DNA from 4 places in the Trichococcus sp. TS_SC_9 genome. Region 1 is predicted to be linked to each of the others. Evidence: a T-box and tRNA genes for the amino acid it is inferred to sense, from the RefSeq annotation. Region 1 holds a T-box; the other regions hold tRNA genes.
What was found. A T-box is a leader RNA that pairs with one kind of tRNA and senses whether it is charged. The one in region 1 lies ahead of tyrS (tyrosine--tRNA ligase), so its partner is inferred to be a tRNA-Tyr.
Positions count from the first base shown of each region.

Region 2: it has a tRNA-Tyr gene. The T-box ahead of tyrS (tyrosine--tRNA ligase) is inferred to sense a tRNA for this amino acid. The anticodon was not compared.
Region 3: it has a tRNA-Tyr gene. The T-box ahead of tyrS (tyrosine--tRNA ligase) is inferred to sense a tRNA for this amino acid. The anticodon was not compared.
Region 4: it has a tRNA-Tyr gene. The T-box ahead of tyrS (tyrosine--tRNA ligase) is inferred to sense a tRNA for this amino acid. The anticodon was not compared.

Region 1 is NZ_CM149591.1:1,610,822-1,617,913, reverse strand. Features, by position in the region: gene AC0J5I_RS07805 (C40 family peptidase) at 366-1,703, opposite strand; T-box leader at 2,023-2,238, shown strand; gene tyrS (tyrosine--tRNA ligase) at 2,309-3,571, shown strand; gene AC0J5I_RS07795 (GNAT family N-acetyltransferase) at 3,573-4,112, shown strand; gene AC0J5I_RS07790 (hypothetical protein) at 4,173-4,355, opposite strand; gene AC0J5I_RS07785 (NAD(P)H-dependent oxidoreductase) at 4,382-5,086, opposite strand; gene AC0J5I_RS07780 (Gfo/Idh/MocA family protein) at 5,237-6,319, opposite strand; gene AC0J5I_RS07775 (sugar phosphate isomerase/epimerase family protein) at 6,398-7,092, opposite strand, start outside.
Region 2 is NZ_CM149591.1:639,741-646,832, reverse strand. Features, by position in the region: rRNA gene AC0J5I_RS03025 (23S ribosomal RNA) at 1-2,774, shown strand, start outside; rRNA gene rrf (5S ribosomal RNA) at 2,866-2,981, shown strand; tRNA gene AC0J5I_RS03015 (tRNA-Asn) at 3,004-3,077, shown strand; tRNA gene AC0J5I_RS03010 (tRNA-Lys) at 3,092-3,164, shown strand; tRNA gene AC0J5I_RS03005 (tRNA-Leu) at 3,168-3,249, shown strand; tRNA gene AC0J5I_RS03000 (tRNA-Thr) at 3,261-3,336, shown strand; tRNA gene AC0J5I_RS02995 (tRNA-Gly) at 3,340-3,411, shown strand; tRNA gene AC0J5I_RS02990 (tRNA-Arg) at 3,444-3,517, shown strand; tRNA gene AC0J5I_RS02985 (tRNA-Pro) at 3,537-3,610, shown strand; tRNA gene AC0J5I_RS02980 (tRNA-Ala) at 3,626-3,698, shown strand; tRNA gene AC0J5I_RS02975 (tRNA-Met) at 3,710-3,783, shown strand; tRNA gene AC0J5I_RS02970 (tRNA-Ile) at 3,798-3,871, shown strand; tRNA gene AC0J5I_RS02965 (tRNA-Ser) at 3,892-3,981, shown strand; tRNA gene AC0J5I_RS02960 (tRNA-Met) at 4,011-4,083, shown strand; tRNA gene AC0J5I_RS02955 (tRNA-Asp) at 4,173-4,248, shown strand; tRNA gene AC0J5I_RS02950 (tRNA-Gly) at 4,250-4,320, shown strand; tRNA gene AC0J5I_RS02945 (tRNA-Ile) at 4,332-4,405, shown strand; tRNA gene AC0J5I_RS02940 (tRNA-Ser) at 4,445-4,532, shown strand; tRNA gene AC0J5I_RS02935 (tRNA-Glu) at 4,560-4,631, shown strand; tRNA gene AC0J5I_RS02930 (tRNA-Val) at 4,648-4,720, shown strand; tRNA gene AC0J5I_RS02925 (tRNA-Asp) at 4,723-4,795, shown strand; tRNA gene AC0J5I_RS02920 (tRNA-Phe) at 4,815-4,887, shown strand; tRNA gene AC0J5I_RS02915 (tRNA-Tyr) at 4,901-4,981, shown strand; tRNA gene AC0J5I_RS02910 (tRNA-His) at 4,996-5,068, shown strand; tRNA gene AC0J5I_RS02905 (tRNA-Gln) at 5,077-5,148, shown strand; tRNA gene AC0J5I_RS02900 (tRNA-Cys) at 5,171-5,241, shown strand; tRNA gene AC0J5I_RS02895 (tRNA-Leu) at 5,287-5,370, shown strand; gene AC0J5I_RS02890 (winged helix-turn-helix transcriptional regulator) at 5,531-5,869, shown strand; gene AC0J5I_RS02885 (hypothetical protein) at 6,268-6,558, shown strand; gene AC0J5I_RS02880 (ABC transporter permease) at 6,572-7,092, shown strand, end outside.
Region 3 is NZ_CM149591.1:3,076,217-3,083,308, reverse strand. Features, by position in the region: rRNA gene AC0J5I_RS14955 (23S ribosomal RNA) at 1-1,187, shown strand, start outside; rRNA gene rrf (5S ribosomal RNA) at 1,279-1,394, shown strand; tRNA gene AC0J5I_RS14945 (tRNA-Asn) at 1,405-1,478, shown strand; tRNA gene AC0J5I_RS14940 (tRNA-Ser) at 1,531-1,619, shown strand; tRNA gene AC0J5I_RS14935 (tRNA-Glu) at 1,644-1,715, shown strand; tRNA gene AC0J5I_RS14930 (tRNA-Val) at 1,732-1,804, shown strand; tRNA gene AC0J5I_RS14925 (tRNA-Asp) at 1,807-1,879, shown strand; tRNA gene AC0J5I_RS14920 (tRNA-Phe) at 1,898-1,970, shown strand; tRNA gene AC0J5I_RS14915 (tRNA-Tyr) at 1,984-2,064, shown strand; tRNA gene AC0J5I_RS14910 (tRNA-Trp) at 2,097-2,167, shown strand; tRNA gene AC0J5I_RS14905 (tRNA-His) at 2,188-2,260, shown strand; tRNA gene AC0J5I_RS14900 (tRNA-Gln) at 2,269-2,340, shown strand; tRNA gene AC0J5I_RS14895 (tRNA-Cys) at 2,373-2,443, shown strand; tRNA gene AC0J5I_RS14890 (tRNA-Leu) at 2,489-2,572, shown strand; gene AC0J5I_RS14885 (N-acetyltransferase family protein) at 2,737-3,180, shown strand; gene AC0J5I_RS14880 (MurR/RpiR family transcriptional regulator) at 3,304-4,188, opposite strand; gene AC0J5I_RS14875 (beta-glucoside-specific PTS transporter subunit IIABC) at 4,441-6,309, shown strand; gene AC0J5I_RS14870 (6-phospho-beta-glucosidase) at 6,328-7,092, shown strand, end outside.
Region 4 is NZ_CM149591.1:1,219,101-1,226,192, reverse strand. Features, by position in the region: gene AC0J5I_RS06005 (LysR family transcriptional regulator) at 1-696, shown strand, start outside; gene citC ([citrate (pro-3S)-lyase] ligase) at 715-1,761, shown strand; gene AC0J5I_RS05995 (MerR family transcriptional regulator) at 1,850-2,206, opposite strand; gene AC0J5I_RS05990 (carboxymuconolactone decarboxylase family protein) at 2,224-2,985, opposite strand; gene AC0J5I_RS05985 (aldo/keto reductase) at 3,165-4,142, shown strand; tRNA gene AC0J5I_RS05980 (tRNA-Leu) at 4,429-4,512, opposite strand; tRNA gene AC0J5I_RS05975 (tRNA-Cys) at 4,558-4,628, opposite strand; tRNA gene AC0J5I_RS05970 (tRNA-Gln) at 4,651-4,722, opposite strand; tRNA gene AC0J5I_RS05965 (tRNA-His) at 4,730-4,802, opposite strand; tRNA gene AC0J5I_RS05960 (tRNA-Trp) at 4,821-4,891, opposite strand; tRNA gene AC0J5I_RS05955 (tRNA-Tyr) at 4,915-4,995, opposite strand; tRNA gene AC0J5I_RS05950 (tRNA-Phe) at 5,009-5,081, opposite strand; tRNA gene AC0J5I_RS05945 (tRNA-Asp) at 5,101-5,173, opposite strand; tRNA gene AC0J5I_RS05940 (tRNA-Val) at 5,176-5,248, opposite strand; tRNA gene AC0J5I_RS05935 (tRNA-Glu) at 5,265-5,336, opposite strand; tRNA gene AC0J5I_RS05930 (tRNA-Glu) at 5,438-5,509, opposite strand; tRNA gene AC0J5I_RS05925 (tRNA-Glu) at 5,611-5,682, opposite strand; tRNA gene AC0J5I_RS05920 (tRNA-Val) at 5,708-5,780, opposite strand; tRNA gene AC0J5I_RS05915 (tRNA-Glu) at 5,860-5,931, opposite strand; tRNA gene AC0J5I_RS05910 (tRNA-Ser) at 5,959-6,046, opposite strand; tRNA gene AC0J5I_RS05905 (tRNA-Ile) at 6,083-6,156, opposite strand; tRNA gene AC0J5I_RS05900 (tRNA-Gly) at 6,168-6,238, opposite strand; tRNA gene AC0J5I_RS05895 (tRNA-Asp) at 6,240-6,315, opposite strand; tRNA gene AC0J5I_RS05890 (tRNA-Met) at 6,405-6,477, opposite strand; tRNA gene AC0J5I_RS05885 (tRNA-Ser) at 6,507-6,596, opposite strand; tRNA gene AC0J5I_RS05880 (tRNA-Ile) at 6,617-6,690, opposite strand; tRNA gene AC0J5I_RS05875 (tRNA-Met) at 6,705-6,778, opposite strand; tRNA gene AC0J5I_RS05870 (tRNA-Ala) at 6,790-6,862, opposite strand; tRNA gene AC0J5I_RS05865 (tRNA-Pro) at 6,878-6,951, opposite strand; tRNA gene AC0J5I_RS05860 (tRNA-Arg) at 6,970-7,043, opposite strand; tRNA gene AC0J5I_RS05855 (tRNA-Leu) at 7,049-7,092, opposite strand, start outside.

The DNA of each region.
Region 1 (7,092 bases):
GTTCAGCCCTGAAAGAAATTTAGGAAATTTGGCCGCGCAACGTTCCCTACGGTCACCTTATACTGGGACTCTAAGGGATGAACCCCTAAGAGTCCCATGCAAATGAGCATCGCAGAGCGCAATTGCTGAGAGACTTCCTGCGTCAGCAGGTTAGTCGAACAGTATGTCTTGGCTCGCAGAGACAAGAGGTTCCTTTACCCTTTCCGAAGGGCTAACCCGTGAAGCTAGCCAACAATTTGGGACGCATGAAACATTTTGCAATCCTGTGAAATACCTATGGTGATGCACTTTTGAGTACAGAAATTTTATTCTTTCCTACATTATGCAAAAAAAGACAGCCCCGGAGGACTGTCGTGAATTTCGGATTATCTTGCAACACGTACGGCAAATGATGCGCCGGAAAGGTTGTAAGAAGAATAAGTAACGGTTTGGCCTGGTGCTGGAGCGTGGATGTATTGTCCGCCGCCTACGTAGATAGCTACGTGATAAGTCGCGCCTCTTGAACCCCAGAAAATCAAATCTCCCGCTTGTGCGGCTGATACAGCGATCTGCGTACCTGAGTTTTCTTGAGGAACTGTGTAGCCACCGATTTCGATGCCGTATGCCTGTCTGAAAACATAAGAAGTGAAGCCTGAGCAGTCAAAGCCTGATGGTGTTTTTCCACCCCATACATAAGGAACCCCGATGTATTGTGCAGCAATGGAAACAACATCGCCTGTTGGTGCTGATAATGCCGGTGCAGTCACGACTGGCGCAGCCACAACGGGTGCGCTGACGACTGGTGCAGCTGCTGCAGGAGCAGACACAACTGGTGCACTCTCAACAACTGGTGCAGCGGCAACTGTTTGAGCAGGAGCTGAGCTAGCAGTTGTTGCTGACTCGGAACTTGCAACCGTGCTTGATGCAATGTCGACGGATGAAGCAGCAGCAGAAGATTCTTCTGAACTTGCTTGTGCGACTGTTGCAGCTACAGTAGCTGCGGCAGCTTCAGCGGCGGCAATGGAAGCAGCCTCTGCGGCAGCACGTTGATCAGCTTCTTCTTTTTGTGCCAAGAACATTTCACGGTCGGATTCAGCTGTTGCTTTTTCAGCAGCCAAAGCGGCAACTGCGCTTTCTTGTTCGATTCTCTTCACTTGCAGATCGCCTTTAAGTTGTTCCAACTCCATGGCCATTGCATTGATTTCGTTTAAGTTATCTTCTGTTTTATTTTTCTTGTCTTCAACAGCTTTTTGATCCGCAACTTGCTGTTCTACCAATTCTTTATTGGCAGAAACCATTTTTGATACAACATCGATGCGGGATACTAAATCAGTGAAGGATTCTGATGATACGATGAAGTTCAAGTAGTTTTCGTTTGAACCGTTCACTTGAACAGATCTTGCTTGTTCATCCAATTGCTCTTCGCGTTGCGCGATGACAACTTGCAATTCGGCAATATCTTCTTGTAAAGTAACAATCTCATCTTGTGTCTTTACGCGGTTTGCCAATAAAGTCTCTGCTCTTTTTTCGGCTGCATCAACTTCTGCAGTGATTGCAGACAAGTTTTCTTCTACCGTACTTTGTTTGCTGTCCAATTCAGAAATTTTAGTTTCTTGCTGTTGGATTTTTGTTAAGATTTCATCTGCTTGCGCTGTAAAAGGCGTTACTATACTTGTTGCAAGGATCGTACCTGCTAATGCGATAGCCACTAATTTCTTCTTCAAGTCTAATTCCTCCACTTACATTCGATTGTAGTTAGTTATAATTCTTATATATCTTTTAACTTTTTATAGTTTCCCTTAAGATTCATCAACATAATGAATCATAACATAGTTTTTTTTCGTTTAACTCGGTTTCGTCAAGTTGTATCCTAACTGTAACAATTCTGTAAAACGATTCCCCTAATGTGTCCAAATCAGCGCCATCAGTAATATTTCATGCACCTCCCCCTTTTGTAACATTTCAGCAACATTACTTTTTTCATTGTCACTGTTGACATTTAAAGTTTTACTGCGCTATACTTACGGCAATTAACCAATACAATAAAAAGCGATGAAAAAGACAGTAGAATCGGGATTTTGTCCTTCAGAGAGTCAGCGGTTGGTGGAAGCTGATGCAAGCCTGGATTCGAATTACACTTTGGAGCTTTCTTATGCGCATAAGCGGTCGGCATACGATACATGTCAGAGTGGCAAAGTCTTTCCGATTTCGGGATGATTCTGCAAGCTGGGTGGTAACACGGTAACTATCGTCCCTGTTCAAACAAGTATTTTCTTGTCTGGACAGGGATTTTTTTGCATATAAATTTATGAGAAAAGGAATGAAGCACATGAATATCATCGATGAATTAGAATGGCGCGGCGCCATCAACCAACAAACGGATGCAGCAGGTCTACGTAAATTAACGGAGGATGAGCAGATTGGCCTCTATTGCGGCGTTGACCCTACCGGTGATAGCCTGCATATCGGACATCTGATTCCCTTCATCGTATTGAAGAGATTCCAATTGGCCGGACACAGGCCAGTCATCCTGATCGGCGGAGCGACCGGATCGATCGGAGACCCAAGCGGAAAGAGCGAAGAGCGTGTCCTGCAATCGATGGATCAGGTCGTCGAGAATGCAAATGCTTTGACCTCTCAAATGAAGAAACTATTCTTGTCCGACAGTTCAGCTGACATCCGTCTAGTCAATAACTACGATTGGACCAAAGATTTGACTCTGCTGGATTTCCTGCGCGATTTCGGCAAGAACTTCAACATCAATACGATGTTGGCCAAAGATATCGTAGCGAGCCGTCTGGACACCGGCATTTCCTTCACGGAATTCACATACCAAATTCTGCAATCCATGGACTTCCTGCACCTTTTCCAGAATGAAGGCGTCAACCTTCAGATCGGCGGCCAGGATCAATGGGGCAACATCACTGCCGGTTTGGATCTGATCCGCAAAAAAGAAGGCGCGGAAGCAAAAGCTTTCGGTTTGACGATTCCGTTGATGCTGAAGGCGGACGGAACGAAATTCGGCAAGACTGCCGGCGGTGCTGTCTGGTTGGACCCGAAGAAAACAACACCTTACGAATTCTACCAATTCTGGGTGAACCAGGACGATCGCGATGTCATCAAATACTTAAAATACTTCACTTTCCTTTTGAAGGAAGAAATCGATGCCCTGACTGAAAAAGTGGAAACAGAGCCGCACAAACGCGAAGCCCAAAAAGTATTGGCATCGGAAATGACGCGCTTCGTCCACAGCGAACAAGCCTTGGCGGACGCTCTCAAAATCACCGAAGCCCTGTTTACCGGCGAAGTGAAGGAATTGACTGCCGATGAAATCGCTGAAGGCTTCAAAAATATGCCGACTTTCGAATCCGACCTGAAGGAACAGGAATTGGTCACTTGGCTGGTCGACCTCGGCATCGAACCATCACGCCGTCAATCACGCGAAGACATCCAAAACGGCGCCATCTCCATCAACGGCGACAAAGTCACGGATCTGGCATTCGTCATCACTGCCGAAAATTCTTTCGAAGGCCGCTTCATCTTAGTACGCCGCGGCAAAAAGAAATATTTCCTGGTTAAATTGGTGGCTTGATATGACAACCCCACAACTCTTTTCGCGCGAAGTCGCACTCCGGTTGGAACCGGTCGAGAACATGGAGCAAATCAACGAACTGTCCCGCTTGGCTGACATCATCTGGCATGAGTACTATCTGCCGATCCTGGGACCAGCGCAGGTAACCTATATGTTGGAGAACATCCAATCCAGAGCAAACCTGGAAGAGGATATCGAAACAGGCAAATTGGATTATTTCCTCATCAAAAGCGAGGGCCAATCCGCCGGTTACTTGGCTATCCAATTACAGGACGACAAGCTGTTCATCAGCAAGCTCTACCTGCTACAGGAAGCCCGCGGACAAGGCTACGCCTATCAGATCCTGCAGAAAATGGTCGATCTGGCCATCAGGGAACAGAAAAAAGTCCTGGAGCTTACCGTCAACAAATACAATGAAGGTTCGATCGCTTTCTATGAAAAATACGGTTTTGTGCGCACGGAATCCATCGTTGCCCCCATCGGAGGCGGCTTCGTGATGGATGACTACGTCTACCAATATCCCCTCGCACCAAAACGATAGACAACACAAATAGAGGACAGCTGAACATTTCCTCAGCTGTCCTCTATTTTTTTGCGCTTCCTAATTCGACCACTCTTTCGGGCTCCACATCCGCCCGTCCAGTTCGCCTTCCATCTGTTCCATCCGTTGATGCTGCTCCTGGAAAAGCTTCTTCGTTTCCTGAAAAAGCGCTTTTTGCCGGTAATCCTTGCTTGCTTCCACTAAATGGTCCAGTTGTTTCTGCACCCAATTTTCAGTCTCCATTGTCGCCCCTCGCTTTGCCTTTGCCTTTATCCCAGCTGATTGCCTTCCATCTGCGCCAACGTCCACGCCAGATCATCCAAGTGCCCGCGGTTGTCCTCCAAAACGGTAAGCAGATGCTCCACCAGTTGCTGATCCGCTTCGGAAAGTCCCGCTTTCCCGAGCGACTGCAGTTGGAGTTTGAACCAATTTTCTGAAGTCTTGAGACTAGCGTCATTGTCTTTGGTCAGGTATTGCTGATAAGCGATCAGCAATTCTTTCTTCTTGCTGTCGCTCAGATAATCGAACTTCGAAACGACGAGCGTCGGCAAGTACACCATGCCGCATTTCCTTGCCATCGCCTGAAACGGCCGGGTCAGTTCCGAAATCGTGAAGCCTTCCCTGCCCCCCGCTTGGTATTCGCGTTCATTCACACCAAGGGCCAGAACGAGGCCGAATTCTTTCCCCGACAGCCTGCTTCCGTCAGCTCCGTAGGCGAAACCTTCAGTCAGGACGACATCCTGCCATTGCTTCAACAAAGCAGGCGAGCTATACCAATAGAACGGGAATTGGAAGATGATACGGTCATACTGGAGCAATTGCTGTTGCTCGGCCTCCCGATCGATCTGTCCATCCGGATAAACCGATTCGAGATGGTGCCAAGTCACCCCTTCAGCCGGAAGACTTTCCCACAGAAACCTTTGCGCGTTGGAATCAGCCAGCGTCGGGTGGCTGACTATGATCACTGTTTGCATCCTTTCACCTCATTCACTCAATAGTTCTTCATCCGAATCATAACAAGCTGCCGGCCAGAGTTCAAGTTGCACGCTCATCCTGTCCAAAACCAACAAAAATCCCTTCCCTCACCATCCGCTTAATCCGGATGCAAAGGAAGGGATATTGTATTATAGGTTTGCGGTAATGATCAGTGCTTGGTCCTGCGCCTTCAGGCATAATTCCTGCGCCTTGAAGATATGTTCCTGCGTCATCGCATTTTCGGTGCGGTTGATGCAGTCCAAGATCATTTCGCCGAAGAACGGGAACCCGACTTCGCCCGCCAATGAGTAATGCTCCTCGCCATCCTTCGTCACCAGGAAGAGGTGATCACCAGTCTGTTCGGTCGCCACGTTGATATATTTGCGGATTTCAATCGTCCCTTCCGTCCCGGTGATGAATGTGCGGCCATCTCCCCATGTCCCGAGGCCATCCGGCGTGAACCAATCGACTTTGAAGATGAAGGTTGCGCCATTATCGCCGATGAGCGTAGCATCACCGTAGTCCTCCAATTCAGGCGTAGCCGGATTGTTGTAGTTCCCGACTTTGCTGTGGAGCACTTTCGCATCGGTATTACCCGTATAGTGAAGGAACTGTTCGATCTGATGGCTACCGATGTCGGCCAAAATGCCGCCGTATTGTTCTTTTTTGAAGAACCAATCCGGACGCTTTTCCTTGTCCAAGCGGTGCGGTCCGAATCCGGTCACTTGGATGACGCGGCCGATCCTGCCCTCTTCGATCAGTTGGCCGGCAAATACAGCTCCTTCCACGTGCAGGCGTTCGCTGAAGTAGACCCAATATTTTTTCCCGGTCTCTGCTACGACTTTTTTGGTCTCTTCCAGTTGTTCAAGTGTCGTGAAGCCTGTCTTGTCCGTGAAGTAGTCTTTTCCTGCCCGCATGACGCGGTTTCCTAAAGCACTACGCAAATTAGGCACTGCCGCCGCCGCGACCAATTGGATTTCCGGATCTTCCAGGATCTGCTCCAATGAATCGGCGACCGCAACATCCGGGAAAGATTCCAAGTAATTCGCTACCTTTCCCGCATCCGAATCGTACACATATTTGATTGTGGCGCCGGCTTCGATCAGGCCGTTCGTCATGCCATTGATGTGCCCGTGGTCCAATGCCGTTACGCCGACATTGAATGCTCCCGGTTCCACTACCCGATTGACTTTCCCTTTCGGGGCATAATTCATTCCATCTTTATTTCCCACTCGCAAGACCTCCATAGTTTTCATTTATATAGGAAGAAGTCCGAAGAGAATTTCCTCCGAACTTCTTCATCCGATTGATCAGAACAGGTTTCCGTAACCCAATTCCAACAGATAATCACGGGATATTTTCAGGCTTTCGAACGGATCCACACCGTACGTGTCATCCTGTTCGACCAAAAGGTAGCGCACGCCGGAAGCGATGCTTTCTTCGATGATGTCCTTCAAAGGCAGACTGCCTGTCCCCAATTCAGCGAATTGGATGACATCCGTGAAAGCAGCCATGAATTTCGCATGCTCGCCTTTGTATAGCGCATCAAAAGCTTCATCCGGAATCGCTGCAATGCGGTAGTCCTTCAGATGGATCAGTTCCACTTTGCCTTTGTAGTCCTTAATGACTTCAAGCGGATTGGCTCCGCCGCGCTGCACCCAGTGGACATCCAATTCAAAGCCTAACAACGGCGCTTTTTCGCGGATGATGTCCAACAGGAATTTGCCGTCGTATTTGCGGAATTCGATGTGATGATTATGGTAGTACAAAGTGATGCCATCTTCTTTCAGCTTGTGGGTCACTTCGTTCGCATCCTTGCAGAATTCCAGCACTTTGTCCAAGCTGGCCATCGCATCGAAAGGCAAGATGCCGATGCGCAACAGATCCGTACCGACCGCTTTGCAGTCAGCCACAATTTTGTCGTAGTCGGTCGTCAAAGATTCGCCGCCCGGCATCTGCGGCTTCAAAGCAGCAGTCATCGATGCTATTTCCATTCCAAAATCGG
Region 2 (7,092 bases), 970 kb from region 1:
TAGGATATTACGTTACACTGAATACATAGGTGTATCGAGGAACACGCAGGGAACTGAAACATCTCATTACCTGCAGGAAGAGAAAGAAAATTCGATTCCCTTAGTAGCGGCGAGCGAAACGGGAAAAGCCCAAACCAAAGAGCTTGCTCTTTGGGGTTGTAGGACTGGGACATGAGACTGCAATGGATAGCAGAAGCCAACTGGAAAGTTGCGCAAAATAGGGTAATAGCCCCGTATGCGAAATCCAAATCAGCTCTACCAGTATCCTGAGTACGGCGGAACACGAGAAATTCCGTCGGAATCCGGGAGGACCATCTCCCAAGGCTAAATACTCCCTAGTGACCGATAGTGAACCAGTACCGTGAGGGAAAGGTGAAAAGCACCCCGGAAGGGGAGTGAAACAGTACCTGAAACCGTGTGCCTACAAGTAGTCAAAGCCCGTTAATGGGTGATGGCGTACCTTTTGTAGAATGGACCGGCGAGTTACGATTTCATGCAAGGTTAAGTTGCAAAGACGGAGCCGCAGCGAAAGCGAGTCTGAATAGGGCGAATAAGTATGAGGTCGTAGACCCGAAACCAAGTGACCTACCCATGTCCAGGTTGAAGGTGCGGTAATACGCACTGGAGGACCGAACCCACGCACGTTGAAAAGTGCGGGGATGAGGTGTGGGTAGCGGAGAAATTCCAATCGAACTTGGAGATAGCTGGTTCTCTCCGAAATAGCTTTAGGGCTAGCCTCGGATATGCGAATCATGGAGGTAGAGCACTGTTTGGACTAGGGGCCCTTCTCGGGTTACCGAATTCAGATAAACTCCGAATGCCATTGATTTAGATCCGGGAGTCAGACTGCGAGTGATAAGATCCGTAGTCAAAAGGGAAACAGCCCAGACCACCAGCTAAGGTCCCAAAGTATCTGTTAAGTGGAAAAGGATGTGGGGTTGCATAGACAACTAGGATGTTGGCTCAGAAGCAGCCATCATTTAAAGAGTGCGTAATAGCTCACTAGTCGAGTGACCCTGCGCCGAAAATTTACCGGGGCTAAACAGATCACCGAAGCTGTGGATGGAACCTTCGGGTTCCGTGGTAGGAGAGCGTTCTAAGGGCATCGAAGCCAGATCGTGAGGACTGGTGGAGCGCTTAGAAGTGAGAATGCCGGTATGAGTAGCGCAAGACGGGTGAGAATCCCGTCCACCGAATAACTAAGGTTTCCTGGGGAAGGCTCGTCCTCCCAGGGTTAGTCGGGACCTAAGCTGAGGCCGATAGGCGTAGGCGATGGACAACAGGTTGATATTCCTGTACCAGTTGCTTTTGTTTGAGCGATGGAGGGACGCAGGAGGCTAAGGAATGCACACGATCGGAAATGTGTGTCCAAGCAGCAAGTCTGAGAACGAGTGAAATGCTTTTTCTCTTAAGGACAAGCTGTGATGGGGAGCGAAATTTAGTAGCGAAGTTCCTGATGTCACACTGCCAAGAAAAGCTTCTAGTGAGAAAGTAACTGCCCGTACCGCAAACCGACACAGGTAGTTGAGGAGAGAATCCTAAGGTGTGCGAGAGAACTCTCGTTAAGGAACTCGGCAAAATGACCCCGTAACTTCGGGAGAAGGGGTGCTGACCGCAAGGTCAGCCGCAGTGAATAGGCCCAAGCGACTGTTTATCAAAAACACAGGTCTCTGCAAAATCGAAAGATGACGTATAGGGGCTGACGCCTGCCCGGTGCTGGAAGGTTAAGAGGAGAGGTTAGCGCAAGCGAAGCTTTGAATTGAAGCCCCAGTAAACGGCGGCCGTAACTATAACGGTCCTAAGGTAGCGAAATTCCTTGTCGGGTAAGTTCCGACCCGCACGAAAGGCGTAACGATTTGGGCACTGTCTCAACGAGAGACTCGGTGAAATTATAGTACCAGTGAAGATGCTGGTTACCCGCGACAGGACGGAAAGACCCCATGGAGCTTTACTGCAGTTTGATATTGCGTGTTTGTATCACATGTACAGGATAGGTAGGAGCCAATGATACCGGGACGCCAGTCTCGGAGGAGGCAACGGTGGGATACTACCCTTGTGATATGACCACTCTAACCCGCTGCTCTTAGCGAGCAGGGAGACAGTGTCAGACGGGCAGTTTGACTGGGGCGGTCGCCTCCAAAAATGTAACGGAGGCGCCCAAAGGTTCCCTCAGAATGGTTGGAAATCATTCGTAGAGTGTAAAGGCAGAAGGGAGCTTGACTGCGAGACCTACAAGTCGAGCAGGGACGAAAGTCGGGCTTAGTGATCCGGTGGTTCCGCATGGAAGGGCCATCGCTCAACGGATAAAAGCTACCCTGGGGATAACAGGCTTATCTCCCCCAAGAGTTCACATCGACGGGGAGGTTTGGCACCTCGATGTCGGCTCATCGCATCCTGGGGCTGTAGTCGGTCCCAAGGGTTGGGCTGTTCGCCCATTAAAGCGGTACGCGAGCTGGGTTCAGAACGTCGTGAGACAGTTCGGTCCCTATCCGTCGCGGGCGTTGGAAATTTGAGAGGAGCTGTCCTTAGTACGAGAGGACCGGGATGGACACACCGCTGGTGTACCAGTTGTTCTGCCAAGAGCATCGCTGGGTAGCTATGTGTGGACGGGATAAACGCTGAAAGCATCTAAGCGTGAAGCCCCCCTCAAGATGAGATTTCCCATCACTTTAAGTGAGTAAGACCCCTGAGAGATGATCAGGTAGATAGGTTGGGAGTGGAAGTACAGCGATGTATGGAGCGGACCAATACTAATCGGTCGAGGACTTAACCAATTTTTAAAAGATGAAAACTCAAGCGGTGTTTTCGGGTTCCCTTTAAATTTGTAGATTCAGTTTTGAGAGAACAACGTTCTCTTGAAAAATGTGCGGTGACGATGGCAAGAAGGTCACACCTGTTCCCATCTCGAACACAGAAGTTAAGCTTCTTAGCGCCGATTGTAGTGAAGGGTTTCCCTTTGTGAGAGTAGGACGTTGCCGCGCTTTTTTTTGTATACAGAATTATTCCGCAATAGCTCAGTTGGTAGTAGCGCATGACTGTTAATCATGATGTCGTAGGTTCGAGTCCTACTTGCGGAGTTTTTTCTTAAGATGAGTTATTAGCTCAGTTGGTAGAGCATCTGACTTTTAATCAGAGGGTCGCAGGTTCGAGCCCTGCATAACTCATTTGCGGGTGTGGCGGAATTGGCAGACGCACTAGATTTAGGATCTAGCGCCGCAAGGCGTGGGGGTTCAAGTCCCTCCACCCGCATAATTTAATACGCCGGCTTAGCTCAGTTGGTAGAGCATCTGATTTGTAATCAGAGGGTCGAGGGTTCGAATCCTTTAGCCGGCACCATTCGCGGAAGTAGTTCAGTGGTAGAACATCACCTTGCCAAGGTGGGGGTCGCGGGTTCGAACCCCGTCTTCCGCTTCAAATTTAGATAGTGCTTTGCACTGTCTTTTGCACCCATAGCTCAATTGGATAGAGTACTTGACTACGAATCAAGCGGTTACAGGTTCGACTCCTGTTGGGTGCATTTTTCACATAATTATCACCGGGAAGTAGCTCAGCTTGGTAGAGCACTTGGTTTGGGACCAAGGGGTCGCAGGTTCGAATCCTGTCTTCCCGATTCAACAATCTTCACGGGGCCTTAGCTCAGCTGGGAGAGCGCCTGCCTTGCACGCAGGAGGTCAGCGGTTCGATCCCGCTAGGCTCCATTTTCATTTTTGGCGGTGTAGCTCAGATGGCTAGAGCATCCGGTTCATACCCGGAAGGTCATGGGTTCGACCCCCTTCGCCGCTATTATACCTTGCTTCGGACCTTTAGCTCAGTTGGTTAGAGCAGACGGCTCATAACCGTCCGGTCGCAGGTTCGAGTCCTGCAAGGTCCATGAAAAAATTATCAGCTTATGGAGGATTACCCAAGTCCGGCTGAAGGGAACGGTCTTGAAAACCGTCAGGCGTGTAAAAGCGCGCAAGGGTTCGAATCCCTTATCCTCCTTTAGTGGCCTCAGGCCATTGTATTATTATCGCGGGGTGGAGCAGTTGGCAGCTCGCCGGGCTCATAACCCGGAGGTCACAGGTTCAAGTCCTGTCCCCGCAATTGTCATGATTGTCGCTGCTTCAGCAGCTTACAAGCATGATACACTTGGGCGCAAGCCCACAGTGTAACCTCAAAAAATTTTAACGCATGGTTCCGTGGTGTAGGGGTCAACATGCCTGCCTGTCACGCAGGAGATCGCGGGTTCAAATCCCGTCGGAGCCGCCATGCGGGTGTAGTTTAGTGGTAAAACCCCAGCCTTCCAAGCTGATGTCGGGAGTTCGATTCTCCTCACCCGCTTTTTTAAAGAAGGGCCTATAGCTCAGCTGGTTAGAGCGCACGCCTGATAAGCGTGAGGTCGATGGTTCGAGTCCATTTAGGCCCATTGATAAAGCAACAATATTAACAGAAAATTTCTTGTTATGGGGAAGTACTCAAGTGGCTGAAGAGGCGCCCCTGCTAAGGGTGTAGGTCGTTAACGCGGCGCGAGGGTTCAAATCCCTCCTTCTCCGTAGCTTTATCGCAAAGAATAAAAGCATGGTCCGTTGGTCAAGCGGTTAAGACACCGCCCTTTCACGGCGGTAACACGGGTTCGATTCCCGTACGGATCATTGTTTCCAGCATTATGGAGGTTTAGCTCAGCTGGGAGAGCGTCTGCCTTACAAGCAGAATGTCGGCGGTTCGATCCCGTCAACCTCCATTGGTTCCGTGGTGTAGGGGTTAACATGCCTGCCTGTCACGCAGGAGATCGCGGGTTCAAATCCCGTCGGAGCCGTTTTTTTAAATTTTATTTTGGTCTGATAGCTCAGTTGGTAGAGCACTTGATTGAAGCTCAAGGTGTCGGCGGTTCGAATCCGTCTCGGACCATTTTTTATATGATGGAGGGATAGCGAAGTGGCTAAACGCGGCGGACTGTAAATCCGCTCTTTCGGGTTCGGCAGTTCGAATCTGCCTCCCTCCATTCTTATTATTATGGCGATCGTGGCGAAGTGGTTAACGCACCGGTTTGTGGATCCGGCATTCGTGGGTTCAATTCCCATCGGTCGCCCTCTTTATTGGGCTATCGCCAAGCGGTAAGGCAACAGACTTTGACTCTGTCATTCGTTGGTTCGAATCCAGCTAGCCCAGTTTTTTCAAATAGTAACACCTCGGCGGTATAGCCAAGTGGTAAGGCACAGGTCTGCAAAACCTCTATCACCGGTTCAAATCCGGTTACCGCCTTTCCATAAGTACAAGTAAGATGGAAAATTGCATTCTTCATATCATGCCGGCGTGGCGGAATTGGCAGACGCGCTGGACTCAAAATCCAGTGCCCGCAAGGGCGTGCCGGTTCGACCCCGGCCGCCGGTATCACACAAAATAGGCTCTCAACGATCACATCATCGTTGAGAGCCTGTTTTTTTGCATAGTTATACACGAAACTGAAAGGAATATTTGAAATAAGCGCTTTTTAGGTATATAATTCGTGGTAACTTACAAAAAGAAACCTACTATCTATGAGGTGAAAAAGATGCTGACTAAAGAAGAATTGCCATTTTGCCCGGTTGCGACAACCGTCGATCTGATCGGAAATAAATGGAAACTGCTGATAATGCGTGAATTGTTGACAGGAACCAAGCGTTTTAATGAAATGCACCGATTGGTTGAGGGTATTAGCCAAAAAGTATTGACTGAAAATCTTCGGAAGATGGAGACGGATGGGATTGTGAAACGGGAAGTATTTGCTGAAGTGCCCCCCAGAGTGGAATATTCATTAACCGATCTTGGGGATTCCTTAAGACCTATCATCAACAGCATGAGTGACTGGGGAACGGATTATATCAAAAATAATCTATTGGAACAAAAATAAGCCAGCATAGGAAGGAGGGGGCCGGATTGCGCATCCGCTCTTTTTTGTAATCCGATGCGGCTGCCAAAAGTTGTATCATTTTCATACTCCCTTTTGAAGCGTTATAATGCTTCAAAAGGGAGTTTTTTTTGCATTCCCTTGTGTAAGTATCCTTCTAGCAGCAGGTTACAAAAAGGTAAGTACCTGATAAAAAAGTGCGTACTATTGTAAGGGCATCTTTAACGATATAGTCAGAGTATGGAAATCTGTCCATAAGTATGGAAAGGGAGAAATATCAGTGAGGCGTTAAGCAAGTCAGGCCAGCACGAATGCCATTCCTGACTACGTTGCTTGTACGAAGAAGCTGTCTCGGCGGTGATTTTCGGTGCGCATGTGTTGAAGGAGGGGGAACGCGTGTAATGATAGATCCTGTATTGGTATTTGCAACAATCTTTGATACAGACATTAAGATTGCCATTATGTACCTGTTCCTTTACTATCCGACAATGAGCTGCAATGATATCGTCCGATTGACTGGCGAGAAAAAAGAAAATGTGGTCAGATGTCTGTGGCGGCTGCAGGCGGATACGATCGTCATCAAACAGATGAAGGGGGACAGACAGTGCTATTACTCCTTGATGAGCAGCGGCACAGCCAGTTTGAAGGTGTTTAGTGAGATAGCAGATTTTTCGGATCGTTGCTTAAAATGAGAGGAGGTCAAAAATGCTAGTTGATGACATACTGCAATACTTTCAAGAGAATTTTAGTCAATATTGGATTTACGTTTATCAGCACCTTGGATTGAGTATCCAAGCAATCGGGATTTCTTGTTTGATCGGCATTCCGCTAGGATACATCAGCCACAAGCACCGGAAGCTCAGTCAGATAATCACCCTCAGTTCTCAAGCCTTGAGGATTATCCCCAGTTTGGCGGTCCTCTTTTTATTGATCTCTTTCATAGGCGTCGGAAGGGCTCCAGCGTTGATCGCTTTAGTGTTATTGGGAATTCCGCCGATTTTGGTTAATACAACGGTCGGATTCCTGGAAGTTTCTGCTGTGATGATCGAAACGGGAAAGGGTTTGGGGATGACCGATTGGGAGCTCTTAAAAAGGGTGAAGATTCCGCTGGCTTTTCCTTTTGTGATGACCGGTGTGAAGCTGGCGTTGGTGGAAATCATATCGAGTGCGACGTTGGCTACATACATCGGTGCTGGCGGTTTGGGAACATTGATTTTTACAGGATT
Region 3 (7,092 bases), 1.5 Mb from region 1:
GTAACTTCGGGAGAAGGGGTGCTGACCGCAAGGTCAGCCGCAGTGAATAGGCCCAAGCGACTGTTTATCAAAAACACAGGTCTCTGCAAAATCGAAAGATGACGTATAGGGGCTGACGCCTGCCCGGTGCTGGAAGGTTAAGAGGAGAGGTTAGCGCAAGCGAAGCTTTGAATTGAAGCCCCAGTAAACGGCGGCCGTAACTATAACGGTCCTAAGGTAGCGAAATTCCTTGTCGGGTAAGTTCCGACCCGCACGAAAGGCGTAACGATTTGGGCACTGTCTCAACGAGAGACTCGGTGAAATTATAGTACCAGTGAAGATGCTGGTTACCCGCGACAGGACGGAAAGACCCCATGGAGCTTTACTGCAGTTTGATATTGCGTGTTTGTATCACATGTACAGGATAGGTAGGAGCCAATGATACCGGGACGCCAGTCTCGGAGGAGGCAACGGTGGGATACTACCCTTGTGATATGACCACTCTAACCCGCTGCTCTTAGCGAGCAGGGAGACAGTGTCAGACGGGCAGTTTGACTGGGGCGGTCGCCTCCAAAAATGTAACGGAGGCGCCCAAAGGTTCCCTCAGAATGGTTGGAAATCATTCGTAGAGTGTAAAGGCAGAAGGGAGCTTGACTGCGAGACCTACAAGTCGAGCAGGGACGAAAGTCGGGCTTAGTGATCCGGTGGTTCCGCATGGAAGGGCCATCGCTCAACGGATAAAAGCTACCCTGGGGATAACAGGCTTATCTCCCCCAAGAGTTCACATCGACGGGGAGGTTTGGCACCTCGATGTCGGCTCATCGCATCCTGGGGCTGTAGTCGGTCCCAAGGGTTGGGCTGTTCGCCCATTAAAGCGGTACGCGAGCTGGGTTCAGAACGTCGTGAGACAGTTCGGTCCCTATCCGTCGCGGGCGTTGGAAATTTGAGAGGAGCTGTCCTTAGTACGAGAGGACCGGGATGGACACACCGCTGGTGTACCAGTTGTTCTGCCAAGAGCATCGCTGGGTAGCTATGTGTGGACGGGATAAACGCTGAAAGCATCTAAGCGTGAAGCCCCCCTCAAGATGAGATTTCCCATCACTTTAAGTGAGTAAGACCCCTGAGAGATGATCAGGTAGATAGGTTGGGAGTGGAAGTACAGCGATGTATGGAGCGGACCAATACTAATCGGTCGAGGACTTAACCAATTTTTAAAAGATGAAAACTCAAGCGGTGTTTTCGGGTTCCCTTTAAATTTGTAGATTCAGTTTTGAGAGAACAACGTTCTCTTGAAAAATGTGCGGTGACGATGGCAAGAAGGTCACACCTGTTCCCATCTCGAACACAGAAGTTAAGCTTCTTAGCGCCGATTGTAGTGAAGGGTTTCCCTTTGTGAGAGTAGGACGTTGCCGCGCTTTTTGCTTTTCCGCAATAGCTCAGTTGGTAGTAGCGCATGACTGTTAATCATGATGTCGTAGGTTCGAGTCCTACTTGCGGAGTTTTTCGGTTAAGTCTCATGCATTTGATATGAATAAGATTTTATCGGAACTTGGAGAGTTGTCCGAGCGGCCGAAGGAGCACGATTGGAAATCGTGTAGGCGGGTTAAACTGTCTCAAGGGTTCGAATCCCTTACTCTCCGTATTCCCAATATAATAAATATCTTGGTCCGTTGGTCAAGCGGTTAAGACACCGCCCTTTCACGGCGGTAACACGGGTTCGATTCCCGTACGGATCATTATTACCAGCATTATGGAGGTTTAGCTCAGCTGGGAGAGCGTCTGCCTTACAAGCAGAATGTCGGCGGTTCGATCCCGTCAACCTCCATTGGTTCCGTGGTGTAGGGGTCAACATGCCTGCCTGTCACGCAGGAGATCGCGGGTTCAAATCCCGTCGGAGCCGTTTTTTAAATTTTATTTTGGTCTGATAGCTCAGTTGGTAGAGCACTTGATTGAAGCTCAAGGTGTCGGCGGTTCGAATCCGTCTCGGACCATTTTTTATATGTTGGAGGGATAGCGAAGTGGCTAAACGCGGCGGACTGTAAATCCGCTCTTTCGGGTTCGGCAGTTCGAATCTGCCTCCCTCCATTTTTTTGGATTAAATTTCAATTTCGCACCATAGGGGTATAGTTTAAAGGTAGAACTACGGTCTCCAAAACCGTCAGTGTGGGTTCAAGTCCTACTACCCCTGTTTTTTAAATTAATATCATGGCGATCGTGGCGAAGTGGTTAACGCACCGGTTTGTGGATCCGGCACTCGTGGGTTCAATTCCCATCGGTCGCCCTCTTTATTGGGCTATCGCCAAGCGGTAAGGCAACAGACTTTGACTCTGTCATTCGTTGGTTCGAATCCAGCTAGCCCAGTTTTTTCAAATATTTTCAAATAGCAACATCTCGGCGGTATAGCCAAGTGGTAAGGCACAGGTCTGCAAAACCTCTATCACCGGTTCAAATCCGGTTACCGCCTTTCCATAAGTACAAGTAAGATGGAAAATTGCATTCTTCATATCATGCCGGCGTGGCGGAATTGGCAGACGCGCTGGACTCAAAATCCAGTGCCCGCAAGGGCGTGCCGGTTCGACCCCGGCCGCCGGTATCATACAAATAAGCTTACGACGATGATTTCATCGTTGTAGGTTTATTTTTTTTGTATAGCGAATCGTGTTGTGGGTTATAATATAACCAGTGAATTTGTATGCGAAAGCGGGTAGGGTGATGGGTATCGTTATCAGGAAATATAGCAACAATGAATTGGTTGCTATGACTAGTATTTGGAATCATGTCGTTATCGAAGGCCAGTATTTCCCGCAAGAAAACGGCTTATCAATGAAGGAAGCGGCAGTCTTTTTCGCGGAACAGACGTTGACTGGCGTTGCGGAAGAGGATGGCGAAATAGTTGGTTTGTATATTCTTCATCCGAACAACATCGGACGTTGCGGCCACATCGCGAATGCCTCTTACGCTGTCAAGGATGACCAAAGAGGGAAGTGCATTGGCGAAAAACTTGTGGTGCATTCGTTGGAGGTGGCTAAGCAGGCAGGGTTCCGCATCATGCAGTTCAATGCTGTAGTAGCCGACAATAAGGGTGCAATCAGCCTTTACAAAAAGCTGGGTTTCAAAGAGTTGGGGACCATTCCGGGTGGCTTCAAAATGGACGATGGTACTTTTGTGGACATTATTCCGTTTTATCTGGAGTTAACCTGAGTCGAAATCGTGCAATTGGGTAGGGAAGAGCGAGACAGACTTCTCCTGAATATAAAAACTTTCGTCGCAATCAAGATAGATTCCGACGAAAGTTTTTTTTGCATCTATTACCAGGAAAGCAAATTATTCCTTCAGATCCATTTGTCTTATGCGGCGGGATTCTTCCAATTTTATCGAATTCTTTAGTTTATAGGTGTAGTTTTTTATATATTCTTTCGAGAAGAAGCAAGCATAGAGCACATTTAGAATGAACAGTATCGATTCTTCGGTAGAGAAATTGCTGATCTTTTTGTAGAGTCCCTCCCTGGAGGAAATGGTCAGAACGGTTTCGATCTCCTGTCTCATATAATTGTACCCATCGCTTGTTATACCGATGAGTTTCACACCTTTTGAATTCATATCCGGTATGAATTTCATCGGTTCCCGGGAGACATCATTTCCTGAGTACGAGATGACGATGGCGGCGTCCTTGTTGGTCAGGGAATAAGCGATTATACCGATTTCGCCAGGAGGAGCCACTTCGACAATTTTTCCGATCGTGGCCATTTTTCGTCGGAAAATTTCTGCCAGCAGGTTATTCGGGCTCATTCCCAGCACAACGATTCTGTTCGCGCTGATCAGTTTCCCTACAGCCTCTTCAAGAGCAGCGGTATCGATGCGGTCGGCGGTGTCATTGATGCTTTCGATTTGGACTGTGGAGATGTTTTGAATGATTTTCTGGAAAGAATCATTTTTGTCGAATGGGATATTGGGACTGATGGCGGAATAATGCTTCTCTTCATAGCGGATTTCTTCTATCAATGTCTTGATCAGTTCTTTCCAGCCGCTGAATCCCAGTGATTTTGCAAAACGGACCAAAGTCGCTTTCGATGAAAAGGTTTGTTTGGATATATCATTCATTGAATATTCGTTAAGGTCATCTTTGTTTTGGATTAAAAATTCAGCTATTTGCGAACGGGAGTCTTTATATAATATCGTATAGTCTTCGATTTTTTGAATAAGTTTCATGGAAGAACCTCCAGTGGCATTTATTTTCTACAGTAACAGTATGCTCCAGAAAGTATTATATCAGAAAGCTTCTGCAGTTATGAAATTTTATGAAAACGTTTCGCATTATTTCGCGTATTCCAATGAAGTTGGTTGTTTCCGCGAAACGCTGTTCCGACTTGGCTTCAATGTATTGTAAGCGCTCCTCTCAAGAAGTATAGTCGATATGTAAAGCGAAAGCGCGCTATTCAAAAAAAGAGAGGGGTTTCCCAGATGAGCAAAAAGTATGAACAGTTAGCCAAAGACATCGTTGGATTGGTTGGAGGAGAGAAAAATGTCCGCAATCTGATTCATTGTCAGACCAGACTTCGTTTTGATCTTTATGAGGCATCAAAAGCAAATGTTGCGGAATTGAAAGCATTGAACGGAGTTGCGGGTGTCATCAACAGCGGAGGGCAATTTCAGGTTGTGATCGGCACGCATGTCAGCGAGGTATATGATGAAATGCAGTCATTGTCGGGTGTAATGACCGAGTCTGTCGCCGCTTCGGAAAACGAAAAGAAAAATGTGGCCCTTATGGCTGTCGAATTCATTTCTTCAGCATTCACCCCAATCATCCCTGCGATAAGTGGAGCCGGTATGATCAGAGCTTTGCTTGCATTATTGGTATTATTCAAAGTTATCTCCAATGAGAGCCAAACGTATTTCGTAATCAATTTTATGGCGGATGCTGTTTTCTATTTCCTGCCGTTCCTGTTGGCTTCCACTGCGGCCAGAAAATTGAAATGCAGTCCTTATCTTGCGATGGCTTTAGCCGGTGTGCTGCTGCACCCGAATATGGCAAGATTGATCACGGAAGGGAATCCAGTGGAAATCTTTGCTATGCCGATGCGTCTGGTGAATTACGGATCCAGCGTTATTCCGATTTTGCTAATCGTGATCGTTCAATCTTATATCGAAAAATTCTTTAATCGCGTGATTCCAAATGCAGTCAAGATCGTGTTTGTTCCGATGTTCACGATATTGTTGACGGGTATCGTGGCATTGGTAGCTGTCGGACCGATCGGATCATATGCTGGTGAATTTATCGCTTTAGGCTTTGAAATCATCCGGGGCGTGGCTCCTTGGGCACCTGCGGTCATTGTCGGAACACTTTTGCCGATCATGGTTATGTTCGGTATCCACACAAGCGTCGGCCCGCTGGATGTCATCCAGTTGACTTCTGTGGGATATGCAAATATTTTTGGGCCGGGTGCGATGGTTTCGAATATCGCGACAGGCGTTGCCGCACTGGTCACTAGCCGTGTAACCAAGGTCCAGTCCGAGAAGTTGCTGGGTACGTCAGCAGGGATCACTGCGTTGATGGGGATCACCGAGCCCGCGTTGTACGGTATCGCTTTGCCGAAGAAATATCCGCTGATCGCAACGATGATCGGTGGGGGCGCGGGTGGATTGTATGCTGGTTTGAGCGGCGCTTCGAGATATGCGACAGGTTCATCCGGTTTGCCGGCGATTCCTTTGTACATCGGGGAAGATATTTCCAACTTGTACAATATCCTCATTGCAATCGCAATCAGTGCAGTAACGACAGCCATCGCAACCTACCTGCTGAGTTTGAAATATGAGAAAGCGGCTGTGGTAGTTGGCGAAGCGAATGAAACCACAGCGACTCAAACGATCCAAGTTGCATCTGTCAGCATCAACAGTCCAATCAACGGAGAAATGTTGACGTTATCTGAAGTGCAGGATGAAGCTTTTTCTGAAGGAATGTTGGGTAAAGGCGTAGCCTTTGAACCTATTGAAGGAAAAGTTATTGCGCCTTTCGACGGTGAAGTAGTCAGTCTGTTCCCGACAAAGCATGCCATCGGTCTTCTGTCCAATGATGGCGTGGAACTGCTGATCCATGTAGGCTTGAACACCGTTGAATTGAACGGGAAATTTTTCGAAGCACATGTCAAGCAAGGGGATAAAATCAAGAAAGGTCAGACTTTGTTGACCTTCGATCTGGAAAGCATCCGCGAAGCCGGTTACGTGACCCAAACACCAGTGGTCGTAACGAATGCAGGCAACTACAGCGACGTGAAACACGATGCTCTGGGAATTAAAAATAGCAACAATGTGATGCTGACGGTTCACATTTAATCAGGAGGAATTTAAAGTATGGTATTACCAAAAGATTTTTTATGGGGCGGAGCAAGTGCCGCCAATCAGGCAGAAGGAGGCGTCCTTGAAGGCGGGAGAGGGCTATCGAACGTTGATGTTATGCCGACCGGACCAGATCGCAAGCTGATTGCGGCCGGCAAGCAAAAAATGCTGGAGTGGGATGAGGAGCATTATTATCCCGCAAAAGAGGGGATCGATATGTACCATCGCTATAAGGAAGACATCAAACTGTTCGCAGAAATGGGATTCAAAGTTTATCGGATGTCCTTATCCTGGTCCAGAATTTTTCCGAACGGCGACGATCAGGAGCCGAATGAGGAAGGATTGCGCTTTTACGAAGAGGTTTTCAAGGAACTGCGGAAGTATGACATCGAACCTTTAGTCACGATCGCTCATTTCGATGTGCCTTTGCATCTCATCAAACAATATGGCTCATGGCGTAACCGCGAATTGATTGCTTTTTACACCAAATATGCAAGAACCGTGTTGACGCGTTATAAAGGATTGGTGAATTACTGGCTGACGATCAATGAGATCAATATTCTGCTCCACCAACCTTTCGTAGGCGGCGGCATAGTATTTGAAGAGGGCGAGAACGAAAATCAAGTCAAATATCAGGCTGCCCATCATCAGTTGGTCGCCAGTGCAGCCGCCACTAAGATCGCACATGAGATCGATCCGAAAAACAAAGTGGGCTGCATGTTGGCCGGTGGGAATCATTATCCCTACATGTGCCGCCCGGAAGACTATAAGGAAGCGATC
Region 4 (7,092 bases), 390 kb from region 1:
CAAGGCATCCATTTCACTCCTGAAGGGGAAGAGGTGCTACGCCGCAGCAAAGAGGCCTCCGATCAGCTGAAGATGATGCGCGATAACCTGGATTCACAAAAAGACTATGTGTGCGGCACACTCCGTGCCGGCGTTTCGATCAATTATGCCCTCTATGCGCTGCCGGATGTCTTGGCTGACTATTGCCACCGCTACCCCCACGTGAACACGCACGTCACGACGGACCAAAGCCGAAAACTGTATGTCCAGATGATCAACGGTACGATCGATGTTGCCATCCTGCGCGGTGAGTATGAATGGAAAAGCAACAAGCTGCTGCTCTCCCGGGAGAACATGTGCGTCATCCGTTCCTTGCAGGATAAGGAGCGCACACTTCAGGAGTTGCCCTACATCGGCCGGAATTCCGATGTGGAGTCGGAAAGGGAAATGGGACAATGGATGCACGAAAACGGATTGCACCCGAAAAACTATAGCATCCACGTCGACAATATTTCCACTTGCGTCGAGATGGTCAAGCACGGACTGGGCTGGGCGATCGTTCCCGAAATCTGTCTGAAGGACTTTGACGGCCATATCGAACCGATTGTCTTCGCCAACGGAGAGCCTTTTGTGCGCTCAACCTACATCCTTTACTCAGAACAGGCCCTGATGCTGCCTCAAGTCAAAGCATTCGTAGACATAATCAGAAAAACATAACTAATAGGAGGAAATCGCATGTCAGATTACAACATTTCCCGCATTTTCCCAAAAGATTCATTCGGCAACAAAAAAGTCGATCTGCTGTTGGAAGATGAAGGCATCGCCCGCGACAAGAACCTGGATTACACCTGCGGCATGTACGATGATGACATGAACATCATCGCCACCGGCAGTTGCTTCGGCAACACACTCCGCTGCCTGGCCGTCAGCAAAGATCATCAAGGCGAAGGCTTGTTGAACGAAATCATCTCCCATCTCATCACTGTTCAGTTTGATCGCGGCAACCTGCATCTGTTCCTTTATACAAAATGCGACACCGCGAAATTCTTCGGTGACCTTGGTTTCTACGAAATTGCCCATGTGGCGGATCAGGTCGTCTTCATGGAGAACCGCCGGACCGGTTTTTCCGATTACCTGGACAATCTTGCCGTCGATAAGATCGATGCGCTGAAGACAGCCGCAATCGTCGTGAACGCGAACCCATTCACTTTAGGCCATCAATATCTGATCGAGAAAGCCGCCGCCGAAAACGATGCGCTGCATGTATTCATTGTCAGCGAAGATGCCAGCCTTGTGCCTTTCGCTGTGCGCAAAAAATTGGTCATGGCGGGGACTGCCCATCTTAAGAATGTCCGCTACCACGACAGCGGCCCGTACATCATCAGCACGTCGACATTCCCGAGCTATTTCCTGAAGGACGACGTTTCTGTCATCCAAGGGCATGCGCGCATCGATCTGGCAATCTTCAAAAAGATTGCCGATAAGTTGGGGATCAACATCCGGTATGTGGGCGAGGAACCCACCAGCCAGGTCACGAATATCTATAACGAAATCATGCAGAAGGAACTACCGAAAGCGGGCATCGCTTGCATCATAGTGCCCCGCAAGGAATCCGGCGGCCGTGCCATCAGCGCTTCGACCGTGCGCAAAGCCATCCATGACGCTGATTTCGAAAAGTTCAAGAGCCTGGTTCCGCAGACGACTTACGATTTTTTCATGAGCGAGGAGGCTGCGCCGGTGATCGAACGGATCAAGAATGCGGATAATGTCATTCATTATTGAAAAAACTATGGAATGTGCTATCCCCACATTCCATAGTTTTTTTTGCTTTCCTAAAATACAAAAAAGAGCTGGAACAAATGTCCCAACCCTAGCCTTTCAGCATCCCGTCATAATGGGCAACTTTGCCCTTCATTTGCGCCAAGGTCTCCTGGAGTCCGCGGATCCTCTTTTCAAGCAGGTCGCACTCGTCGTCCCACAGATCCCGCCGGGCCGGAACGGTGTGGAGGCCTTCTCCGCACAGGTGCACATAATCGATCAACGGTTCGATCGACACCCCCGCCGCTCGCACCTCCATCACGAAATCCAGCCACTGCAGATCCTCATCCGAATACTCCCGGATTCCGCCTGCAACCCGTTTTACCGGCGGAATCAGCTCGATCCGTTCATAATAACGCAAACTATCGATTGACACATTTTTCTCTTTGCTGACTTGAGCGATTTTCATCTTTATCCCCTACGCTTTCAGCTTTCTTCCGGAGCGACTTCATTCAGGCAATTCAGCGCCGTCAATGTCCGCGGATACCCGATGAACGGCAACAGGACCGTGAGCGTATCCAACAGCTTTTTCTTGTCATTGTCGACGCGAAGGTTGTTGCGGATATGCCCCTTCAGTTGCTGCTCCGCTCCGCCCATCGAAGCCAGCATGGTAAAATTCAGCAGTTCCCGTTCCTGGATCGATAAGCCGCTGCGGGTAAAGAAATCACCGAAACAGTTATCCGCCAGGAAAGTGGCGAAATGCTTCTGGTTCTGCGGCATTGTGTCCAGCATGTTGTCCACTGCGTCCCCGGCAGCTTCACGGACGATTTCCAAGCCCTTCTCAAAACGGTTTTCGATTGTCGTAGTGGATTGCCCCTCCAACGGCAGCGTGATCCCTCTTTCCTCCAACACTTCATTGGCCGCATGCAGGAAATCGAACACTTTCCCCAAGCCGGCATAAGGGACAGCCTGATAGACGATCTCTTTGATTTCAACCGGCGTGACGCCTACGTTCAAAGCACCCTTCGCCATCGCCTTGAACTCGTTCACGCACTGCATGGCAATCAAAGCAGCCAACAGCACTTTTTGCCGTTCCTTCACATCCAAACTGGCGTATTGCAGCACCTCATCAAACGCAAAATTATCGAATACCTCAATTAGTTCCGGATCCTTCTCAGCCAGTATCGACACATGCCCGGGAAACAATTCATCATGGTTCTTTTTTGCAGTTCCGCTCATTTCCATCATATATTCCTCCTTCTTCATCTTTTGTTGCTTCCAGTGTAATCCCTGAAGTGGACTCCAAGTCAACCATAACAGAAGCTATTCAAAAACATTTTTTTATTCGTCAGAAAACACTTGTCTTGGAGTTAACTCCAACAGTTACAATAGGTTTATAATAAAAATAAAAAAATGGAGGCGCCGTCATGGAATATGTAAAATTAGGGAATACCGGTCTGGAAGTCTCAAGACTTTGTTTGGGTTGTATGGGATTCGGGGATCCGGAACGCGGTCGGGAAAAATGGTCGATCGGCGAAACGGAAAGCCGCGAAATCATCAAAAAAGCCTTGGACTCCGGGATCAATTTTTTCGATACTGCGAATCTGTATTCAGCTGGATCCAGTGAAGAGATCGTCGGGAAGGCTTTGAAGGATTTCGCCAACCGCGATGAAATCGTCCTGGCATCCAAATTGTATTTCCCGATGTTCGACGGACCGAACGCGAAAGGCTTGTCCCGCAAAAGCATCTTCGCCGAAATCGATCACTCTTTGAAAAGATTGCAGACGGATTATCTGGATCTGTACATCATCCACCGCTGGGATTACGGCACGCCTATCGAAGAAACGATGGAAGCACTGCATGACTTGGTGAAGATGGGGAAAGTGCGTTACATCGGAGCTTCCTCCATGCATGCTTGGCAATTTGCGAAGGCCCAATTCATCGCCGAGAAAAACGGTTGGACGAAATTTGTTTCCATGCAGAACCTGTACAATCTTCTTTACCGGGAAGAAGAACGCGAAATGATCCCTTTGCTGCAGGACCAAAAAATCGCGATAACGCCTTGGAGTCCATTGGCAGGCGGAAGATTGACGAGGGATATCGGCGCCGTCACAGCCCGCACCAGTCAAGCCGTGGAGGCAAATCTGCCTGCATACATTGTGGCTTCCGACAACGAAGTCATTTCCAGGGTTCATAAATTGGCGGACGAGCGCGGCATCCCCCGCGGACAAATCGCGACTGCCTGGATGCTGAGCAAAGACTTCGTCACCTCCCCACTGATTGGGGCAACAAAAGTGAAATATCTGGATGATGCCCTTGGCGCATTCGAAGTCGCATTGAGCGCCGAAGAAATCAAATACTTGGAAGAAGCATACGTTCCAAGGAATATTACGGGATACAGATAGAAACGATGAGGATCTGCGGAGGGATGAATCGAGATAGTTTAGGCTGGGGGCCCTCACCTCCGATGAGGACAGATTCGCCGGAGGTAAGAAACAATCCAGGCGCTCAGCTCCTGTTAAGGGTTGCTCACCGGAACTGAATAGCGTAATCGACACCTGAACTCCTGCGAACCCTAGCTTCACCGGAGTTCAGATATCCTGTGGCTCCAAGCAAACTTGCCGCACATAATCACCATGCCAAAAAAAGCCCAGAAAGATGGAAACCATCTCTCTGGGCTTTTTTGTATGATACCGGCGGCCGGGGTCGAACCGGCACGCCCTTGCGGGCACTGGATTTTGAGTCCAGCGCGTCTGCCAATTCCGCCACGCCGGCATGATATGAAGAATGCAATTTTCCATCTTACTTGTACTTATGGAAAGGCGGTAACCGGATTTGAACCGGTGATAGAGGTTTTGCAGACCTGTGCCTTACCACTTGGCTATACCGCCGAGGTGTTACTATTAAAAAAAACTGGGCTAGCTGGATTCGAACCAACGAATGACAGAGTCAAAGTCTGTTGCCTTACCGCTTGGCGATAGCCCAATAAGAGGGCGACTGATGGGAATTGAACCCACGAATGCCGGATCCACAAACCGGTGCGTTAACCACTTCGCCACAATCGCCATAATATAATGTTGATACAGGGGTAGTAGGACTTGAACCCACACCGACGGTTTTGGAGACCGTTGTTCTACCTTTAAACTATACCCCTATTCAGAGTAAGCTTTTAAAAAATGGAGGGAGGCAGATTCGAACTGCCGAACCCGAAAGAGCGGATTTACAGTCCGCCGCGTTTAGCCACTTCGCTATCCCTCCATCATATAAAAAATGGTCCGAGACGGATTCGAACCGCCGACACCTTGAGCTTCAATCAAGTGCTCTACCAACTGAGCTATCAGACCAAAATAAAATTTAAAAAAACGGCTCCGACGGGATTTGAACCCGCGATCTCCTGCGTGACAGGCAGGCATGTTAACCCCTACACCACGGAACCAATGGAGGTTGACGGGATCGAACCGCCGACATTCTGCTTGTAAGGCAGACGCTCTCCCAGCTGAGCTAAACCTCCATAATGCTGGAAACAATGATCCGTACGGGAATCGAACCCGTGTTACCGCCGTGAAAGGGCGGTGTCTTAACCGCTTGACCAACGGACCATAAGGTTGAATATATTATTAAGATGGAGATTGATTGGACAGAACTGACATCCATTCGTATCCTGTCCGTTAAGCAGCCCGAGCCACAACAGTTAGGATGATGATCCGTACGGGAATCGAACCCGTGTTACCGCCGTGAAAGGGCGGTGTCTTAACCGCTTGACCAACGGACCGTAAGGTTGAAAATACTATTAAGATAGAGAATGATTGGTTGGAACTGACGTCCATTTGTATCCTGTTCGTTAAGCAGCTAGAGCCGCAACAGCTAGGATGATGATCCGTACGGGAATCGAACCCGTGTTACCGCCGTGAAAGGGCGGTGTCTTAACCGCTTGACCAACGGACCATAAGATTGGAAATAAATAATGCAATGGAGGTTGACGGGATCGAACCGCCGACATTCTGCTTGTAAGGCAGACGCTCTCCCAGCTGAGCTAAACCTCCATAATGCTGGAAACACTGTGAGCTGACGCTCAAGTGTATCATGTTTGTACAACAGCTGAAGCTGCAACAACCATGACAATGATCCGTACGGGAATCGAACCCGTGTTACCGCCGTGAAAGGGCGGTGTCTTAACCGCTTGACCAACGGACCATGCTTTTATTCTTTACGATAAAGCTACGGAGAAGGAGGGATTTGAACCCTCGCGCCGCGTTAACGACCTACACCCTTAGCAGGGGCGCCTCTTCAGCCACTTGAGTACTTCCCCTTAAAAGAGAACTCCACTATCTGTATGCTTTATCAATGGGCCTAAATGGACTCGAACCATCGACCTCACGCTTATCAGGCGTGCGCTCTAACCAGCTGAGCTATAGGCCCTTCTTTAAAAAAGCGGGTGAGGAGAATCGAACTCCCGACATCAGCTTGGAAGGCTGGGGTTTTACCACTAAACTACACCCGCATGGCGGCTCCGACGGGATTTGAACCCGCGATCTCCTGCGTGACAGGCAGGCATGTTGACCCCTACACCACGGAACCATGCGTTAAAATTTTTTGAGGTTACACTGTGGGCTTGCGCCCAAGTGTATCATGCTTGTAAGCTGCTGAAGCAGCGACAATCATGACAATTGCGGGGACAGGACTTGAACCTGTGACCTCCGGGTTATGAGCCCGGCGAGCTGCCAACTGCTCCACCCCGCGATAATAATACAATGGCCTGAGGCCACTAAAGGAGGATAAGGGATTCGAACCCTTGCGCGCTTTTACACGCCTGACGGTTTTCAAGACCGTTCCCTTCAGCCGGACTTGGGTAATCCTCCATAAGCTGATAATTTTTTCATGGACCTTGCAGGACTCGAACCTGCGACCGGACGGTTATGAGCCGTCTGCTCTAACCAACTGAGCTAAAGGTCCGAAGCAAGGTATAATAGCGGCGAAGGGGGTCGAACCCATGACCTTCCGGGTATGAACCGGATGCTCTAGCCATCTGAGCTACACCGCCAAAAATGAAAATGGAGCCTAGCGGGATCGAACCGCTGACCTCCTGCGTGCAAGGCAGGCGCTCTCCCAGCTGAGCTAAGGCCCCGTGAAGATTGTTGAATCGGGAAGACAGGATTCGAACCTGCGACCCCTTGGTCCCAAACCAAGTGCTCTACCAAGCTGAGCTACTTCCCGTTTGAAAATATTAAAAAATGCACCCAACAGGAGTCGAACCTGTAACCGCTTGATTCGTAGTCAAGTACTCTATCCAATTGAGCTATGGGTGCCTATATGCCGAGAATCGGAATCGAACCGATACGGTGATCACTCACCGCA